DNA from 3 places in the Streptomyces sp. NPDC048248 genome. Region 2 is predicted to be linked to each of the others. Evidence: riboswitches for the same ligand, from Rfam matches in the RefSeq annotation. Region 2 holds a riboswitch; each other region holds the start of a gene.

Region 1 (6,024 bases), on a different contig from region 2:
CCCGCCGCTGAGAAGCCGCATCAGGGTGGTCTTGCCGCTGCCGTTGCGGCCGAGGAGGGCCAGTGCACGACCTTCGCACACATCGAAGTCGAGCCCCTGGAGCACTGTCGGGCCGTCCTCGTACGCGAAGGACGCGCCCCGCAGGGCTACCAGCGCGGGTTCGCTCATGACAGCGGCCTTTCCAGGACGAAGGTGAGGGCGGCGAGCGCCACGAGCAGCGCGATGCTGCCGGCCATGAACCGGGCGGAGACGCGGGCCTCGGGCACCAGGACGCGCAGGGTGCCGTCGTAGCCGCGCCCGGCGAGTCCGGTCTGCAGCCGCGCCGCCCGGTCGAAGGCGCGTACGAACGCGGTGGCGCCGAGTCCGGCGAGCGAACGCCAGGTGGCGGCCCGGGTGGTGTGCCCGAGCCGGGCTGCCTGGGCGTCCCGGATCCGGCGCACCGAATCGAGCAGCAGGAAGCTCATTCGGTACGTCACCAGGGCCACGTCCACGACCGGAGCGGGGATCCCGGCTTTGACGAGGCGGGGCAGCAGATCGGACATCGGGGTGGTGAAGGCGAACAGCAGGACGCCGAGCGACGCGGCCGAGGTCCGCAGCAGCAGTTGGCCGGCTCGGAGCGGCCCGCCGTCGGCCAGGGTCACGAATCCCTCGGGCCCGCCGACCTGGACGAGCAGGGTGGCGGCACCGGTGACGCAGAAACCCAGGGGCACCCGGTACGCGCGCCACAGACGACGCCCGGGTACGCCCGCCGGGCCCAGCAGCACGGTGAGGGCGGTGAGGAGAACAAGGGCCGCGCCGGGCCAGGGAGGCAGCGAGATCGCCAGCACGGTGAGCCCGAGACCGAGCACGGCCTTGTCCACGGGGTGGCGGCGGCGCCAGCGACTGCTGTGCGCCGCCGCGTCGATCGGCAGCACGGGGTGGTCAGTCCCCTTGGGCCGCGGATACCCCGGCGCCGCTCTCGGCGCCGTCGGCGTCCTGCTGCGCATGCGCCCGCTGCTCGCCCTGGCGGCGGCCGCGTCGCAGACCGAAATAGAAGGCGAGGACGCCCGCGCCGATCGCCGCCTGGAGGGCGAAAAGCGCCGACTCGATCTCGCCGGACGGCGGCTCGTACAGCGGGGAGAACCAAGGCTTGTAGTCGGGGTCGATCTCGGTGATCGCCGTCTCGGCCTGCGCGTCGGCGCCCGTGAAGGGCTCCTTCTTGTGGTCACCGAGACCGAGGACCAGCGGCAGGACCGCCAGCGCTGCCACGAGCGCCAGCAGCAGGGTGTTGATCTTCGCGTTCCTGCTCATCGGGCCACCGCCTCGGTCTCGGTCTTCTCGGCCTTCGCCCGCTTGCCGGTGAGGAACACGCCGAGCCGGGTCAGCTCGCCCTTGCTGGACTGCACGAGGAGCCGCATGACGAGCACCGTGAGGAGCCCCTCGCTCACCGCGAGCGGGATCTGGGTGACCGCGAAGATGGTGCCGAACTTGCCGAGCGCGCCCAGGAATCCGCTGCCCGGATCCGGGAAGGCGAGCGCCAGCTGCACGCTGGTGACGCAGTAGGTGGAAAGGTCGGCGACGAAGGCTCCGAAGAACACCGCCACCATCAGCGGTACGTCGAAACGGCGCAGCAGCTTGTAGACGGCGTACCCGGCCCAGGGGCCGACGATCGCCATCGAGAAGACGTTGGCGCCGAGCGTGGTCAGGCCGCCGTGCGCGAGCAGAAGGGCCTGGAACAGCAGGGTGATGGTGCCCAGCACCGCCATGATCGGCGGGCGGAACAGGATGGCGCCCAGCCCCGTCCCGGTGGGGTGGGAGCAGCTCCCCGTCACCGAGGGCAGTTTCAGGGCGGACAGAACGAACGTGAAGGCACCGGACGCGCCGAGGAGCAGCGTGCTCTCGGGATGGGCCTTGACCTCACGGGTGAGTGACCGGACTCCGTGGACGACGAACGGCGCCGACGCGACGCCCCAGGCGACCGCGTGCGCCGGAGGCAGAAATCCCTCGGCTATGTGCATGGCTCAGCAGACCCTCTCCAGCACCTCGTGGATGGTTGAAGTGCCTTGGCCGGTCTCCTGGCTGACGGGTACCACCGCCCGGACTCCGCCTTCCCGGATCGCAAGGATCCAGTGGCTGCCCGTGAGGGCCGGAGTCGGACTTCCCGATTCACAGTGGCGAGGGCCGCACCGGCATTACACCGGATTTCCCGTTCACCAAGGCGTGGTGACAGTAGTGCCAGGTCGGGTGCGGTGACAAGTGGAGCCGCCCAGGGCTCACCGCACGCCCTCGCCGCGTGGGGCCGAGCGCGTCTGCGGAGACTGGCTGCCCCTGAGAACAGGTGGGCAGGTTCGGTAGGGATTGCGGGGTCTGTCCCATGGCCATCGTCGATCTGATGTCCAGTAGGACCTCGCGGCCCGGGCGCTCCGTCCGCCCGTCGGGGGGCAAGACCGTACTGCGGCTGACCGGGACAGGGCAAGGCGTCCCGCTGATACCGGAGCCGGCAATCGGGCCGAGTTCTCTGTGCGGTCCGTAGGTCCCATCGCCCGTCAGCTCGGCAGCGTACGGACCAGCGCATCACGCAGGCGGGTGCGCTCGGTGGTCATGAAGCGGTGCAGGGTACGTGAAGCGAAGGCGATCCGCTGAGCGCTGCGCCGGCGCTCCGCGTCGTAGGTGCGCAGGGCGGACGGCAGACCGGCCCTGCCGTGCCCGGCGACGGCGCGGGTGAGGGCCTCCGCGTCGAGGATCGCGGTGCACGCACCCTGGCCCAGGTTGGGTGTCATGGCGTGCGCGGCGTCTCCGACCAGGGCGACCTTTCCGCGGTCGACGAAGGCTGGAAGGGCGGGGAAGAGGTGCCGCATCTCGTAGCGGATCCAGGTGGCCGGGTCGGTCTCGGCGAGTATCCGGGGGATGGGGTCGTGCCAGCCCTCGAACAGTCGGCGCAGTTCCTGGGCGGTGGTGGCCTCGGGGACGGTGGCGTACCAGTTGGTGCGGCCGGGCTCGATGGGTGTCATGCCGAAGAACCGGCCGGTGCCCCAGGTTTCGCCGTGTACGCCGCTTTCGAAGTCGGCCACGCCGATCCAGGCAACGGACCCGACGCGCCGCGGGCCGCTGCGCCGGTCCCCGGGACATGCGGCACGCACGGCACTGTGGATTCCGTCAGCGCCTACCACCAGGTCATTGTCGACCAGCAGCGCGTCGACTTCGCGGACGTTCTCGCCGAGCTTGAGCGGGACGTCCCCGAAGGCGCGCAACTCGGCGAGGAGCGCGTCGATCAAATAGGGCCGGGAAATGAGGAGTTCGGGGCGGCCCGCTTTCCGCTCGATCCGCTCCAGCGGCAGACGCGCCATCACCTTCCCTTGCGGGGTACGGATCCGGGCGCTTCGGTAGGGCACCGCCCGGGCACGGAAAGGCTCACCCACCCCGAGGCGGTCGAGTGCGGCCTGAGCGGTGGGATGGATGCCGAAGGCGGTGCCGTAGCGCTCCAGCTCCTTTCGGCGCTCCAGAATCGTGACCGTCCAGCCGGCCCGGCGCAGCCCGAGTGCGGTCGCCAGTCCGCCCACCCCCGCCCCCACGACAACTGCCGTTCCCGTCATGCCGCCCCCTACGTCGCTTCGGATTCGATCGACCACCACACCTGTGGTACCACGGTTGGGGTAGTGTGGGCAAGGAGTCGAGGAGAGAGGGCCTCTGGCAGTGAATGCGGACCGACGGGACCGCCTGCGGGATGCGGCTATCGGCGTACTGGCCGCCGCGGGCGGGCGAGGACTGACGCATCGTGCGGTCGACGCGGCCGCTGACGTACCGCACGGCACGACCAAGAACTACTTCCCGACCCGGGACGCCCTCCTGCGTGCGGTGGCCGAGCGCTGCCTGGAGCAATACCGCGACACCGCCGCGCAGATGGCCGCCGGTGCGTTGCCCACCGACCGCGAGGGGCTTGTCGCCATGTTCGGGGGGCTTCTCCGGAACGTCGCAGGCCCCGGCCGCCCCCGGCTTCTCGCCTACCTGGAGCTGCAGGCCGAAGCGGCCCGCAAGCCCTGGCTATCGGCCGTACTCGACCCCATCGCGAGCTCCGACTTCGCCGGATTCGAGGCCGCGCAGCGAACCGCCGGCCTGCCCGTCACCCCGCAGCGCGCCGCCGTCGTCACCCTCGCGATGCACGGCGCCATCCCACACCTCCTGGCCGATGGGCCGGACACCCTGGCGGCAGCCGGCCTGGACGACCCCGACCGCTTTGTCCGTGACCTCCTGCAGGCGGTATACCCCGAGGGCGACAAATCGGCCCGTGCAGGGAGCTGATGAAGGAGTCCGGCATTCGCTCACATCGATCCCGAACAGGTCGACGCTCTTTTCGGGCTCGGTCAATGGCGTCTGCTCCGCATGTCAGTTGCCTATGGGCCGGTACGCCGGGCTGAACGCGGGGCTCTGAGAAGATGGCGCAATGTTCGATTTCGGCATTCGGGGCTACCAACCCTCGTGGTTGAACGGCCGTGGTGAGATTGTGGGGGAGCACGGGACCCGCCTGGGTGCCCTTGCCCGCAGGACTCTGACGACAGCCTGGATGGTCTGGGACCTGCAGGACGACGAGTGGTTCAGTGACTGCCCGGTACTGTTCGACTTCGATGGCGAGCAGATCGAGATCAATCATCAGAAGTTTGACGATCTCTCGCTCACATGGAACACGATCGACCCCACCCGACCGGTTCGGTGGCCCGACTTCGATCTGGAGTGGCGTCCCGACCCCCTGCCCGAGTTGCGGGCCCTGCGAGGTCTGTGCCTCACGGGGGTTGAACTGCTCGAATGGGAGACCAGGGACCTGGCTCAGGGAAATGTTGACGTCAGTTTCGTCTTCGAGGCGGGCCGGGCAACGGTGTTCAACGCGCTCGACGAGAACGGACTGAGCTTCGAACCGCCTGGTCCGAATCAGCGGCCCCACGCGCTCCGCTGACACTCGGAATGCAGGTCCACGCCGGCGCGGGTAGGTTCGCACGGGCGGGGGAAATGTGCCGCACCCCGCTATACGTCAGGATGCCCGGGCTTCGGCTTCTTCAAGGAATGTGGCGACGGCGCCGAACCATTGTTCCGGCTCCTCGAGGTGGGGGAGGTGTGAGCACTCGGGCAGGAGGACGAGCTGTGAGTCCAGCAATCCGGCGTCGAGGCTCTGAGAGCATTCCGGGACGAGTTCGCCGTATCGGCCTGTCAGTACCAGGGCCGGCACGGTGATTTCGGCAAGACGGTCTCGCCGATCCCACGTTGCCAGGGAGCCGCTGGGGCTGAGTTCGTCGGGGCCCCACATGTGGGAGTACACGGGGTTCCCATCCATGTTCTCCGCCATCTGGAACATCTCCTGCGGCCAGGATGGGAGGCGGCACACATGGCGTTGGTAGAAGGTGATGAGAGCCGCTTGGTAGGCGGGGTCGTCTCTCCTGCCGGTGCGGTCGGCCTCGTCGAGAGCCGCGCGGGCTTCCGGCGGTAGCTCACTTCGCAGCCGAAGAAGCCCGTCAGTGGCCTGAGGAATGCTCGCGGTCGTATCGGCGAAAACCAGGGACACGACGCCGGAGGGTCGGCCCAGCATGTATTCGATGGCCAGCATGCCGCCCCACGACTGGCCGAGGAGATGTACGCGCTCCAAGCCCAGAGCGTCCCGCACCTGCTGCACTTCGGCCGCGTATCGTGCGGCGGTCCACAACGACGGGTCATCCGGTTTGTCGGACCGGCCGCAGCCGAGTTGATCGTAAAGGATCACTTGCCGACCGCCGTCGGTCAGCCGTGCGAGCGAGCTCAGATACTGACTGCCGGCTGCCGGCCCGCCGTGCAGCGTCAGCAAGGGTACGGCGTCCCCTGATCCATGGACTTCGGCGTAGATGCCGCCGTCCGGCAGCGGCAGGGTGTGGGTCTCCTTGAGCACTCAGCACAGGTACCACACCTCAAATGGTGTCAGTGGGCCGCCTCGCCTGTTCCGAGAGGCAGAAGCGCGATGGGAGAACACCGGGTTCTGTCGATGCACGCCATTCGGGTGCATTCGCGTGTGGAGCGGTATCCGAG
Region 2 (6,024 bases):
GGTCGGGGCCGCCCGCGGGGCCGATCCGCGAGCCGTCGTTGGCGAGATAGAGGCCGATGGTGTGCAGCAGGCCGGTGCCGGACAGGACGGGGCTGGGGCGCAGCAGTCGCAGGTCGCGGTGGTCGCTGTCGGTGCCGGTGAGGATCTCCTGCCAGGACGCGCCGACCTGTTCGACGTCGTCGAGGCGCTGGTTGGCCGGGATGCCGACGACGAGCGGGGTGTAGGCGACCGGGCCGGTGTGGTGCAGGGTCACGGGGGATCCGGTGGCGGGCATGCCGCGGCGGACCTCGGCGTAGTCGGCGCTGGATTCGGGGATCCACAGATCGGGCTGCGGCCCCGGCCTGTTGAGGGGGTCGATGCCCTTGGTGGACGGGTGGCCCTTGCCGGTGCCGTGAGCCTCGCCCTGCCAGCGGTCGGCGGCGGCGAAGCCCTGGTCGACCTGGTCCTTGGCCGCGGAGTAGACGGTGATCTGGGCGCGTCGGCAGCCGTCGGGGACGTCGTCCTCACCCTGCAGCGGGCGGGTGTTGAGGTCGGACATCTCGTAGGCGAAGGCTGCCTGGCGCAGGGCGGGTTCGGATTCGGGTGCGGTGAGCAGACGCAGTTCGAGGGCGGGCGGGCAGGCCGGGTCGGTCCGCAGGAGCTGGAAGGCGACGAGGCCGGCGGCGGTGAGGCCGAGGACGGTCACCAGGACGGCGATGACCCGCAGCCAGCGGCTGAGGCGCTGCTTCAGCCACCGGCGCAAGCGGATGCGCAGCGGCGTGGGGGGCCGGACCTCCGGGGTGGCGAAGGAGAGGATGACGTCGTCGACGGTGTTCTGCTTGGCCGAGCGGGGCTCCCAGACGTCGCCCATCGGCGTGCGCTCGTGGGCCAGCCGCTCGCGCAGTGTGCGGACGAGGTCCTCGAAGGTGACGAACCGCTCGCCGGGTATGCCGCGTTCGAGGATCTGCACGACGGCGCGGGTGAAGAGGGAGCCGCCGGCCGGTTCGTCGCCGCTGAAGATCCGGCGGTTGGGCTGCGCGGCCATCAGCAGGGACATGGGTTTGCGGCGGGAGTGGAAGGTCTCGTCGGCGTTGCCGGAGTAGCAGCACTCCAGCAGGATCACGATCCGGTCGGCGCGTGCGCTGTCGAGGTAGGACAGCACCATGTCCTGCCAGGACACGGCCTTGTGGCGCTGGCGGGTGTCCGACATGCCGACCATGAGCTGCAGGTCGCCGCCGTCGCGGCCGACCCAGCCGTGGCCGGAGAAGTGCACCAGCAGCAGGCCGCGTGCCTCGTCGGTGACGGCGTCCAGGGCCTGCTCCAGCTCCCAGGGCTCCTGGGGCCGGCAGATGACGACTTCCTCGTCGGTGAACAGGTCGGTGCCGGGGTCGATCAGGACCCGCTTGAGTTCCTCGGCGTTCGCCTCCACGGCGGGGAGCGCGGATAAATTCTTGTAGTCGCTGACACAGATCAGCAGCGCCCGGTTGATCTTGCCCCGCGCGTCGTAGTGGGACATCCGGCTCAGTCCTCGCCGGCGCTGCCGCCCTCGGTCGACCGGCTTCCGGGGTCGGGGCGTTCGGGGGCCGCGCCGCGCGGGCCCGGGTCACCGACCGGCGCCAGCCCGCCGTCGCCGTCGACGGCCACGGCCGGCTCTTCCCCCGCCGCCCGTTCCTCCCTGCGCCGCCGCAGCCACTCCCGCAGGGCGATGCTCAGGCTCTTGGTCACCTCGGCGGCGACCGTGCCGATGAGGACCAGGACCAGATCGTCGATGCCGATGGCCATGTCCCCGAGGTCGCGTTCCTCCGGGGCGCGGTCTGCGTCGGCCGGGCGCGGCCGCAGGGTCCAGTCGTGCCGCTGGTGTGCGAGCCACGGCTCGCGCTCCAGCCATGCCTTGAGATCCTCGATGTCCTGGTGTGCGTTGTTCGTGCCCGTGATCCTGATGCGGATCTCGTGACGGTCAGCCCTGTCCGGCATCCCCCGACCCCCTTCCGGCGGCGCCATCGCCCGCCGTGCCACCAGATAGTGACGTGGGATCAGGTGCGGGGGCAACCGTCCGTGACCTCCGGAGCACCCTGTGGTGTGCGCCACAGTGCCTGCCACAGGGCTGCGTCGCAGGTCAAGGGTGAGTTGACGGGCATTCGTGGAGCGTGGTGGACTGCCGGAGCCATTCGGCGACAGATGAGGAAGTCCGGTGAGAATCCGGCGCGGTCCCGCCACTGTCACCGGGGAGCGTTCCTCCAGGAGAGGTCACGGCCCGTCACGCGTACGCCCGCCAGGTCGCGTGCGTACGGGCTGGAAGGCCGGGGGAAACGCCGATCCGGGAGCCAGGAGACTCTCGTCGCCGTCACGTCGAGCCAGGGCGCGGACCCTGAGTGAGGACATACCGCCATGCCCGGCCGCAGTTCGAGATGCCCGTTGAGCGACGCCGCAGCATCCCTTCGAGGACTGACGGCGGTCTGATCCGATGCGTGCCGAACACGCCACGTACGCGTGCGGCGCGGCCCTCGGCTTTCTCGGCGACCTGATCGCGGCGGACCCCCGGCGCGGCCATCCGGTGGCCGCGTTCGGCCGGGCCGCGGGTACCGTCGAGCGCCGACTGTGGCGCGATCACCGTGGCCGCGGAGCGGCCCATGCCCTGCTGTGCGCGGGCGGCGCGGCGGCGGGCGCCGCGCTCCTGCAGCGCGCCGTACGCGGCTCCCTGACCTCACCTCTTCCCGCCGGTGGCGCCCGCGCCCGTACCGCCGCGGGCGTCGCCCTCACCGCGGCGACGGTCTGGGCCGTGCTGGGCGGCACCTCGCTGGGCCGGGAGGCGCGGGCCATCGGCGGTGCGCTGACGGCGGGCGACCCGGATCTGGCGCGGGAGCGGCTGCCGCATCTGTGCGGGCGCGACCCGCAGGCGCTGGACGAACCGCAGATGGCGCGCGCGGTGGTCGAGTCGGTCGCGGAGAACACGTCGGACGCGGTGGTGGGCGCGCTGGTTTGGGGGGCGCTGGGCGGTGTGCCCGGCCTGGTGGCGTTCCGGGCGGTGAACACCCTGGACGCGATGGTGGGTCACAAATCGCCTCGTTACCGCCGGTTCGGCTGGGCGTCGGCCCGGCTCGACGACGTGGCCGGCTGGCCCGGGGCCCGGCTGACCGCCGCCCTCACGGTGCTCGCGGGACCCGACCGGCGCGGCGCGCTGAACGCCTGGCGGGCCGACGGCGGCGCGCACCCGAGCCCCAACGCCGGCCCGGTGGAGGCGTCGTTCGCGGGTGCGCTCGGCGTCCGGCTGGGCGGCACGCTGGCGTACGGCGGGCGGGTTGAGCACCGGCCGGTGCTCAACGGCGCGGCGCGGCCGGTCGGCGTGCCCGACATCGAGCGGGCGGTCAGGCTCTCGCGCCGGGTGAGCGTGCTGGCGCTGGCGACGACGGTCGCGGGCCGGCTCGCGGTGGGCGCGATCCGGACGGCGAGGGCGCGCGGCCGGGCGGGTACGGCACGGCTCACGGCACAGCGATGCCCCGGCAGATGAGGAGGACCCGGTGACGGGACGGTTCGAGGTGTCCGGCGGGTCTGTCGGCGGTGGCCTGCTGGTGGCCGGTACGACGTCCGACGCGGGCAAGAGCGTGGTCACGGCGGGCATCTGCCGGTGGCTGGTCCGCCAGGGCGTCCGCGTCGCGCCGTTCAAGGCGCAGAACATGTCACTGAACTCGTTCGTGACGCGCGAGGGCGCGGAGATCGGGCGGGCGCAGGCGATGCAGGCGGCGGCCGCCCGGGTCGAGCCGACGGCGCTGATGAATCCGGTGCTGCTCAAGCCCGGCAGCGACCGCAGCAGCCAGGTGGTGCTGCTGGGCAAGCCGGTCGGCGAGCTGAGCGCCACGGGATACTTCGGCCACCCCGACGGCCGGACGCCCGGCGGCTCGGGACCGTACGCCGGGCGGCGCGAGGCGCTGCTGGGTACGGTCACCGACTGCCTCCAGGAACTGCGGAGGACTCATGACGCGGTGATCTGCGAGGGCGCGGGCAGTCCCGCCGAGATCAATCTGCGTCGCACCGACATCGTCAACATGGGCATCGCGCGCGCCGGCCGGCTGCCCGTCGTCGTGGTCGGGGACATCGACAGGGGCGGGGTGTTCGCCTCCTTCTTCGGCACCACGGCGCTGCTGTCGAAGGAGGACCAGTCGCTGATCGCGGGCTATGTCGTCAACAAGTTCCGCGGCGATGTGACGCTGCTGGAGCCGGGGTTGGAGATGCTGCGCGGCCTCACCGGCCGGCCGACGCTCGGCGTGCTGCCCTTCGCCCACGGGCTCGGCATCGACGAGGAGGACGGTCTGCGGATCTCGCTGCGCGGCGCGGTGCGCGAGAGCGTGGTGGCGCCGCCGCACGGCGCGGACGTCCTGCGGGTCGCGGTCGCCGCGGTACCGCTGATGTCCAACTTCACGGACGTGGACGCGCTGGCCGCCGAACCGGGCGTGGTGGTGCGGTTCGTGGACCGGGCCGAGGAACTGGCCGACGCGGACCTGGTGGTGCTGCCGGGCACCCGGGGAACGGTCCGGGCGCTGGAGTGGCTGCGCGAGCGCGGTCTTGCGGACGCGATCGCGCGCCGGGCCGCCGAGGGCCGTCCGGTGCTGGGCATCTGCGGCGGGTTCCAGATGCTCGGTGAGCACATCGACGACGAGGTGGAGTCGCGGGCCGGCGCGGTGCCCGGCCTCGGGCTGCTGCCCGTCCGGGTGCGCTTCGCCGTGGAGAAGACGCTGGCGCGCCCGGTGGGGCAGGCGCTGGACGAGCCCGTGGAGGGATACGAGATCCACCACGGGGTGGCCGAGGTCAACGGCGGGCAGACGTTCATCTCCGACGGCCGCGGGCAGAGTCTGGACGGGTGCCGGGTCGGCTCGGTGTGGGGCACCCACTGGCACGGCTCGCTGGAGAGCGACGCGTTCCGGCGGGCCTTTCTGCGGCAGGTCGCGGCGGCCGCGGGCCGGGCCTTCGTGCCGGCGCCCGACACCTGCTTCGGCGCGCTGCGCGAGGAGCAGCTGGACCGGCTCGGCGATCTGATCGAGGAGCACGCGGACACCGACGCGCTGTTGCGGCTGATCGAGGAGGGGGTGCCGCAGGGGCTGCCGTTCGTCCCTCCGGGCGCGCCGTGAGGAGCCGGCGGACAAGGACGTACCACCCCCGTTCAAGCGGGGGCCACAGCGCCACGGCGGCCGGGGCCGCGGTGGCAGATCACGTGCGCGGGCGTACTGCGCCCGCAGGAGGCATCAACGCATGACCACGACTCCCAACTATCCCTTCACCGCGGTAGTCGGCATGGACGATCTCCGGCTGGCGCTGCTGTTGAACGCGGTCAGCCCCGCGGTCGGCGGTGTGCTGGTGCGTGGCGAGAAGGGCACCGCCAAGAGCACGGCGGTGCGTGCCCTGTCGTCGCTGATGCCACCCGTGGACGTGATCACCGGCTGCCGCTTCTCCTGCGCTCCCGTCGCGCCCGACCCGGCCTGCCCGGACGGCCCGCACGAGGCGGGTGCGGGTGAGGACCGCCCGACGCGGATGGTCGAACTGCCCGTCGGCGCCTCGGAGGACCGGCTGGTGGGCGCCCTGGACATCGAACGGGCGCTGTCGGAGGGCGTCAAGGCCTTCGAGCCCGGCCTGCTGGCCGACGCGCACCGCGGCGTGCTCTACGTCGACGAGGTCAACCTGCTCCACGACCACCTCGTGGACCTGCTGCTGGACGCGGCGGCGATGGGCGCCTCGTACGTCGAGCGCGAGGGCGTCTCGGTACGGCACGCGGCGCGCTTCCTGCTCGTGGGCACCATGAACCCCGAAGAGGGCGAGCTGCGGCCGCAGTTGCTGGACCGCTTCGGGCTGACGGTCGAGGTCGCGGCCTCCCGCGAGCCGGCCCGGCGCGTCGAGGTCGTACGGCGCCGGCTGGCGTACGACGCCGACCCGGCGGGCTTCGCGGCGCGCTGGGCGGACGAGGAGGACGAGCTGCGCCTGCGTATCTCGGCGGCACGGGAGTTGCTGCCCGCCGTGACGCTCGGGGACGCGGCGCTCCGGCAGATCGCCGCGACC
Region 3 (6,024 bases), on a different contig from region 2:
TGCGACGCCCCTTCGTTCCCTTCATGCTCCCGTAGACGAGGCGGGAGGCGGACGGGTTTGCCGGCTAACCGAATGCTCACAATCGGCGGGCCAACGGGTGGGGCGAAGGGGCGTCGCGGCAGGTTTCGCGGTGAACGCGCAGATCAGAACTCGTCGTCGAAGGAGACCGAGCCCTCGACGGCGACCTGGTAGGCCGAGGCCCGGCGCTCGAAGAAGTTCGTCAGCTCCTGGACGTTCTGCAGCTCCATGAAGGAGAACGGGTTCTCCGAGCCGTACACGGGAGGGAAGCCCAGCCGCTGCAACCGCTGGTCGGCGACGCACTGGAGGTACTCGCGCATCGACTCGGTGTTCATACCCGGCAGGCCCTCGCCGCACAGGTCACGGCCGAACTGCAGCTCCGCCTCGACGGCCTCCTTGAGCATCTCGACGACCTGCTGTTCCAGCTTGTCGTCGAAGAGGTCGGGCTCCTCCTGGCGGACGGTGTCCACCACCGAGAACGCGAACTCCATGTGCATGGACTCGTCGCGGAACACCCAGTTGGTGCCGGTGGCCAGGCCGTGCAGCAGGCCGCGCGAGCGGAACCAGTAGACGTACGCGAAGGCGCCGTAGAAGAACAGACCCTCGATGCAGGCCGCGAAGCAGATCAGGTTGAGCAGGAAACGGCGACGGTCGGCCCTCGACTCCAGCCGGTCGATGCTCTCGACCGAATCCATCCACTTGAAGCAGAACTCGGCCTTCTCGCGGATGGACGGGATGTTCTCCACGGCCGCGAAGGCGGCGGCGCGGTCGTCCGGGTCGGGGAGGTAGGTGTCCAGCAGCGTCAGATAGAACTGGACGTGCACCGCCTCCTCGAAGAGCTGACGGCTCAGGTACAGCCGCGCCTCGGGGGAGTTGATGTGCTTGTAGAGCGTCAGGACCAGGTTGTTGGCCACGATCGAGTCGCCGGTCGCGAAGAACGCGACCAGCCGGCCGATCATGTGCTGCTCGCCCGGAGAGAGCTTGGCGAGGTCGGTGACGTCGGAGTGGAGGTCGACCTCCTCCACGGTCCAGGTGTTCTTGATCGCGTCGCGGTAGCGGTCGTAGAAGTCCGGGTACCGCATGGGGCGCAGCGTCAGCTCGAAGCCCGGGTCCAGGAGGTTCTTGGTACCGGTGGTGGTCGTGTGCGTGGCGGACGCGGAGGTGGCTTCGGTGGTCATTACTGGCAGGCCTCGCAGGACTCGGGGTTTTCCAGGGAGCAGGCGACCGCGTCGGGGTCGGTGGCCTGCTGGGGGACGGTGGCGGGGGCGGCGGCCGCCGTGCCGCGTGCCGACTGCGCGATCCGGGTGGCCGGGCGCGAACGCAGGTAGTACGTGGTCTTGATGCCGCGCTTCCAGGCGTAGGCGTACATCGAGCTGAGCTTGCCGATGGTCGGCGACGCCATGAAGAGGTTCAGCGACTGACTCTGGTCGAGGTACGGCGTACGGGCCGCGGCCATGTCGATCAGGGCGCGCTGCGGGATCTCCCAGGCGGTGCGGTAGAGCGCCCGGACCTCCTCGGGGATCCACTCGACGTCCTGCACGCTGCCGTTGGCCTCGCGCAGGGCGTCACGCGTCCGCGCGTCCCACAGCCCCAGCGCCTTGAGCTCCTCGATCAGATAGGCGTTGACCTGGAGGAACTCGCCGGACAGCGTCTCGCGCTTGAAGAGGTTGGAGACCTGCGGCTCGATGCACTCGTAGACACCGGCGATGGAGGCGATCGTCGCGGTCGGCGCGATGGCCAGGAGGAGGGAGTTGCGCATCCCGGTCGCCGCGATCCGGTTCCGCAGCGCCGCCCACCGGTCCGCCCAGCGGGGCTCGGCGTTCGGGTAGTGGTCGGGGTGCAGTACACCGCGGGCGGTGCGGGTCGAGGACCAGGCCGGGTGCGGGCCGTGCCGCTCCGCGAGGTCGGCGGACGCCTCGTACGCGGCGAGCATGATCCGCTCGGAGATACGGGTCGACAGCTCCCGCGCCTCGGGGGAGTCGAAGGGCAGCCGCAGCCGGAAGAAGACGTCCTGCAGACCCATGAGACCCAGGCCCACCGGCCGCCAGCGGGAGTTGGAGGCGCCGGCCTGGTCGGTCGGGTAGAAGTTGATGTCCACGACGCGGTCGAGGAAGGCGACGGCGGTACGGACCGTCGCGTCCAGCCGCTCCCAGTCCATCGCCTCCTCCCAGCCGGCGTTCTCGTCGCCGAGGTGCGCGGCGAGGTTGACCGACCCGAGGTTGCAGACCGCGGTTTCCCCGTCGTCCGTGACCTCCAGGATCTCGGTGCACAGATTGGACGAGTGGACGACCTTGCCGGGCTCCGCGGTCTGGTTGGCGGTGCGGTTGGCGGCGTCCTTGAACGTCATCCAGCCGTTGCCGGTCTGCGCCAGGGTCCGCATCATCCGCGAGTACAGCAGCCGGGCCGGGATCTGCTTGAGCGCCTTGCCCTCGGCCTCGGCCCTGCGGTAGGCGGCGTCGAACTCCGCGCCCCACAGGTCCACCAGCTCCGGGGTGTCCGAAGGCGAGAACAGCGACCAGTCGGCGTCCGCCTCGACGCGGCGCATGAACTCGTCCGGGATCCAGTGCGCGATGTTGAGGTTGTGCGTCCGGCGGGCCTCCTCGCCGGTGTTGTCGCGCAGCTCCAGGAACTCCTCGATGTCGGCGTGCCAGGTCTCCAGGTAGACGCAGGCGGCGCCCTTGCGGCGGCCGCCCTGGTTCACCGCCGCGACCGAGGCGTCCAGCGTGCGCAGGAACGGCACGATGCCGTTGGAGTGGCCGTTGGTGCCCCGGATCAGCGACCCCCGTGCGCGGATCCGGGAGTACGACAGACCGATACCGCCGGCGTGCTTGGAGAGCCGGGCGACCTGGTGGTAGCGGTCGTAGATCGAGTCGAGCTCGTCCAGCGGGGAGTCCAGCAGATAGCAGGAGGACATCTGCGGGTGGCGGGTGCCGGAGTTGAACAGGGTGGGGGAGGAGGGCAGGTAGGACAGCGAGCTGGTGAGGCGGTACAGCTCGGCGACGTCGTCCAGCGCGGCGCGGGAGTCGTTCTCGGCGAGACCGCAGGCCACCCGGAGCAGGAAGTGCTGCGGCGTCTCGATGACCTGACGGGTGGTGGGGTGCCGCAGCAGGTAGCGGGAGTGCAGGGTGCGCAGGCCGAAGTAGCCGAAGCGGTCGTCGGCGCCGTCGGCGAGGGCCTTGTCGACGGCGGCGTCCAGGCGGTCGGCGTGGGTGCGCACGAACCCGGCGGTCGCGTCGGCGATCAGCCCCTCGCGGTGGCCGACGTCCACCGAGGCGGAGAAGGAGGTGGCGCCCTGGCCCGCGGCCTCCTCCGCGATGGCGAGCGTGAGCAGCCGCGCGGCGAGGCGGGAGTACTGCGGCTCGTCACCGATCAGACCGGCCGCGGCCTCGATCGCCAGGGAGCGCAACTCCGCCTCGTCGGAGCCCGCGTGGCGGCCGCGGAGGGCGGCGGCGGCCACCTTGCCGGGGTCGGTCGCGGTCAGGTCCTCGGTCAGCTCGGTCAGCGTGCGCAGCAGGGCGACGCCGGGACCGTCCTCGACCCGGTCGGCGGGGGCGGGCGGCGCGGACCGCACGACCTCGGCGTCTGACGCGGGCTCCGTTGGCGCGATGGTCACGTGATGCTCTCCCTCACTCGGCGGGGGCCAGGAGGGAGGGGCGCGACGGGCGCGCGCGGGCATGCGGCATCCCGGATTCTTCGGGATGCGCGGGCACACCGCGCGGCGTCCACCGGCCCATCCCACGGGGCCCGGACGTATCGACGCTCGCACCGATGGCGGTGCGGGCGTACCGTCGGCAGGTCTTCGGACTCCACGGGCGCGCGATAGGGCTTGGGGCCTTATGGGCGCACTCGTACACCGTTGCGGGACAGTTCCGGATTCGCACCGGATTCCCCTGTGGCGACAGCGAGCACGAGCATACATGTGGTGGTGGGTTCTCGTGTGCACCCCCATATCTTGTGAGTCGCGAGTGATCGAGTCGTGTCTGTCCGTCCACTCGTGCGTGTCTGACAGCGCACCAGGGCGCGGCGTCCGCCGGTTTCCCGCACCGCGCCGGGCATGCGAACGGGCCGCCGCACCCTGAGGTGCGACGGCCCGTGGCCGGGGGCGGTGCGGTGGCTCAGTGGCCGACGGGGGCCTCAGCGGTGGCGGGCGGCAGGTCGGGGCTGACGCCCTTGTCGCCGACGTCCGCGGTGTAGTCGCCCGGGCTGGTCTCGTCGACGCCCTCCGGCGCCTTCGCGGCCTTCAGGGCGAAGGTCAGCACGACTGTGACCACGACGTTCAGCACGAACGCGGTCAGGCCGATGTAGCCGATCTCGCCGATACCCGGGATCTCCCTGCTGGAGCCGCCGAAGTGCGCCTGGGTGGGGCTGGCCACGCCGTACGCCGCGAGCGTGCCGTACGCCATGCCGACCGCCCAGCCGGCGAGCAGCGCCCAGCGGTGGAACCAGCGGGTGAACAGGCCGCCGACGAGGGACGGCATGGTCTGCAGGATCCAGATGCCGCCCAGCAGCTGGAAGTTGATGGCGACCGTCTTGTCCATGGTCAGGACGAAGGCGAGGGCGCCGACCTTCACCAGCAGCGAGACGAGCTTGGCGACCTTGTGCTCCTGGGCCGGGGTGGCGTCCGGCTTCAGGAAGTCCTTGTAGACGTTGCGGGTGAAGAGGTTGGCCGCGGCGATCGACATGATGGCGGCCGGCACCAGGGCGCCGATGCCGATCGCGGCGAACGCGACGCCGGCGAACCAGCTCGGGAACATGTCCTCGAAGAGCTGCGGAATCGCCAGCTGCGGGTTGCCGTGGATCTCCGTGCCGGCCTTGATCGCCATGAAGCCCAGCAGCGCGAGCAGGCCCAGCATCAGGGAGTACAGCGGCAGGATCGTGGTGTTGCGGCGGATCACGTTGCGGCTGCGCGAGGACAGCGTCGCGGTGATCGAGTGCGGGTACATGAACAGCGCGAGTGCCGAGCCCAGCGCCAGCGTGGCGTAGGCCCACTGCGCGTTGGGGCCGCTCGCCAGCTCGCCGCGCGGCTTACCGGTCGGTCCCGGCTCGGCGAACGCCTTCCCGGCCGAGTCGAAGATCGCGTCGAAGCCGCCCAGCTTGATCGGGATGTAGATGATCGCCACCGCGATGACGAGGTAGATCAGACCGTCCTTGACGAACGCGATGAGCGCGGGCGCCCGCAGTCCGGACGAGTAGGTGTAGGCCGCCAGGACGGCGAAGGCGATCAGCAGCGGCAGGTCCTTGACGAACCAGTTGGTGGTCTCGCCGCCGCCGATCCCCAGCACGTCAAGGACGGCCTGGATGCCGACCAGTTGGAGCGCGATGTACGGCATGGTGGCGAGGATGCCGGTGAGCGCCACGGCCAGCGACAGGCCCTTGGAGCCGAAGCGGCCGCGCACGAAGTCGGAGGTGGTGACGTAGCCGTGCTTGTGCGACACCGACCACAGCCGGGGCAGGAAGGTGAAGATCAGCGGATAGACCAGGATCGTGTAGGGCACCGCGAAGAAGCCGGCCGCGCCCGCCGCGTAGATGGCCGCCGGGACGGCGACGAAGGTGTACGCGGTGTAGAGGTCGCCGCCGAGCAGGAACCACGTCACCCAGGTGCCGAAACTCCGGCCGCCCAGGCCCCATTCGTCGAGGTTCGCGGACTGCTCGGCCTTGCGCCAGCGCGCGGCGAGGAAGCCCATGACCGTCACGGCCAGGAAGAAGAACACGAAGACGGCCAGCGCGACGCCGTTCACGCCGTCGGTGGCCGAGGCGGCCAGCCGGACCGGAGCGGCCGGGGCCGCCGAAGCGATCGTCAGGAGAGTCACTGCGCCGCACCCGCCTTACGCGCGCGCTGCTCACGCTGTACGAGCTTGTACGCGGTCATCGTCAGCGCGGTCGAGATGAACACCCACGCCATCTGGTACCAGTAGAAGAACGGGATCCCTATGAAGGTCGGCTCGATCCTGGCGTAGGAGCTCACCCACAGCATCGCCACGAACGGAGCGAGCAGGCACAGCCCGA

The links. Region 2 has a riboswitch for cobalamin ahead of ACGFZW_RS27440 (cobalamin biosynthesis protein). Riboswitches for the same ligand answer to the same signal wherever they lie in the genome.
Region 1: linked by a shared signal. The riboswitch ahead of ACGFZW_RS02200 (energy-coupling factor ABC transporter permease) and the one ahead of ACGFZW_RS27440 (cobalamin biosynthesis protein) in region 2 are both predicted to bind cobalamin.
Region 3: linked by a shared signal. The riboswitch ahead of ACGFZW_RS31250 (ribonucleoside-diphosphate reductase subunit alpha) and the one ahead of ACGFZW_RS27440 (cobalamin biosynthesis protein) in region 2 are both predicted to bind cobalamin.

The regions. Positions count from the first base shown of each region.
Region 1 is NZ_JBICZL010000001.1:456,888-462,911, reverse strand. It holds gene ACGFZW_RS02215 (energy-coupling factor ABC transporter ATP-binding protein) at 1-168, opposite strand, end outside; gene cbiQ (cobalt ECF transporter T component CbiQ) at 165-914, opposite strand; gene ACGFZW_RS02205 (energy-coupling factor ABC transporter substrate-binding protein) at 922-1,290, opposite strand; gene ACGFZW_RS02200 (energy-coupling factor ABC transporter permease) at 1,287-1,997, opposite strand; cobalamin riboswitch at 2,027-2,234, opposite strand; gene ACGFZW_RS02195 (FAD-dependent oxidoreductase) at 2,526-3,572, opposite strand; gene ACGFZW_RS02190 (TetR/AcrR family transcriptional regulator) at 3,673-4,278, shown strand; gene ACGFZW_RS02185 (hypothetical protein) at 4,421-4,927, shown strand; gene ACGFZW_RS02180 (proline iminopeptidase-family hydrolase) at 5,003-5,887, opposite strand.
Region 2 is NZ_JBICZL010000013.1:61,417-67,440, forward strand. It holds gene ACGFZW_RS27430 (caspase family protein) at 1-1,495, opposite strand, end outside; gene ACGFZW_RS27435 (hypothetical protein) at 1,501-1,953, opposite strand; cobalamin riboswitch at 2,158-2,314, shown strand; gene ACGFZW_RS27440 (cobalamin biosynthesis protein) at 2,444-3,487, shown strand; gene ACGFZW_RS27445 (cobyric acid synthase) at 3,498-5,102, shown strand; gene ACGFZW_RS27450 (putative cobaltochelatase) at 5,224-6,024, shown strand, end outside.
Region 3 is NZ_JBICZL010000017.1:66,522-72,545, reverse strand. It holds gene ACGFZW_RS31260 (transglycosylase domain-containing protein) at 1-25, opposite strand, end outside; gene ACGFZW_RS31255 (ribonucleotide-diphosphate reductase subunit beta) at 144-1,196, opposite strand; gene ACGFZW_RS31250 (ribonucleoside-diphosphate reductase subunit alpha) at 1,196-3,631, opposite strand; cobalamin riboswitch at 3,791-3,950, opposite strand; gene mctP (monocarboxylate uptake permease MctP) at 4,134-5,756, opposite strand; gene ACGFZW_RS31240 (DUF3311 domain-containing protein) at 5,825-6,024, opposite strand, start outside.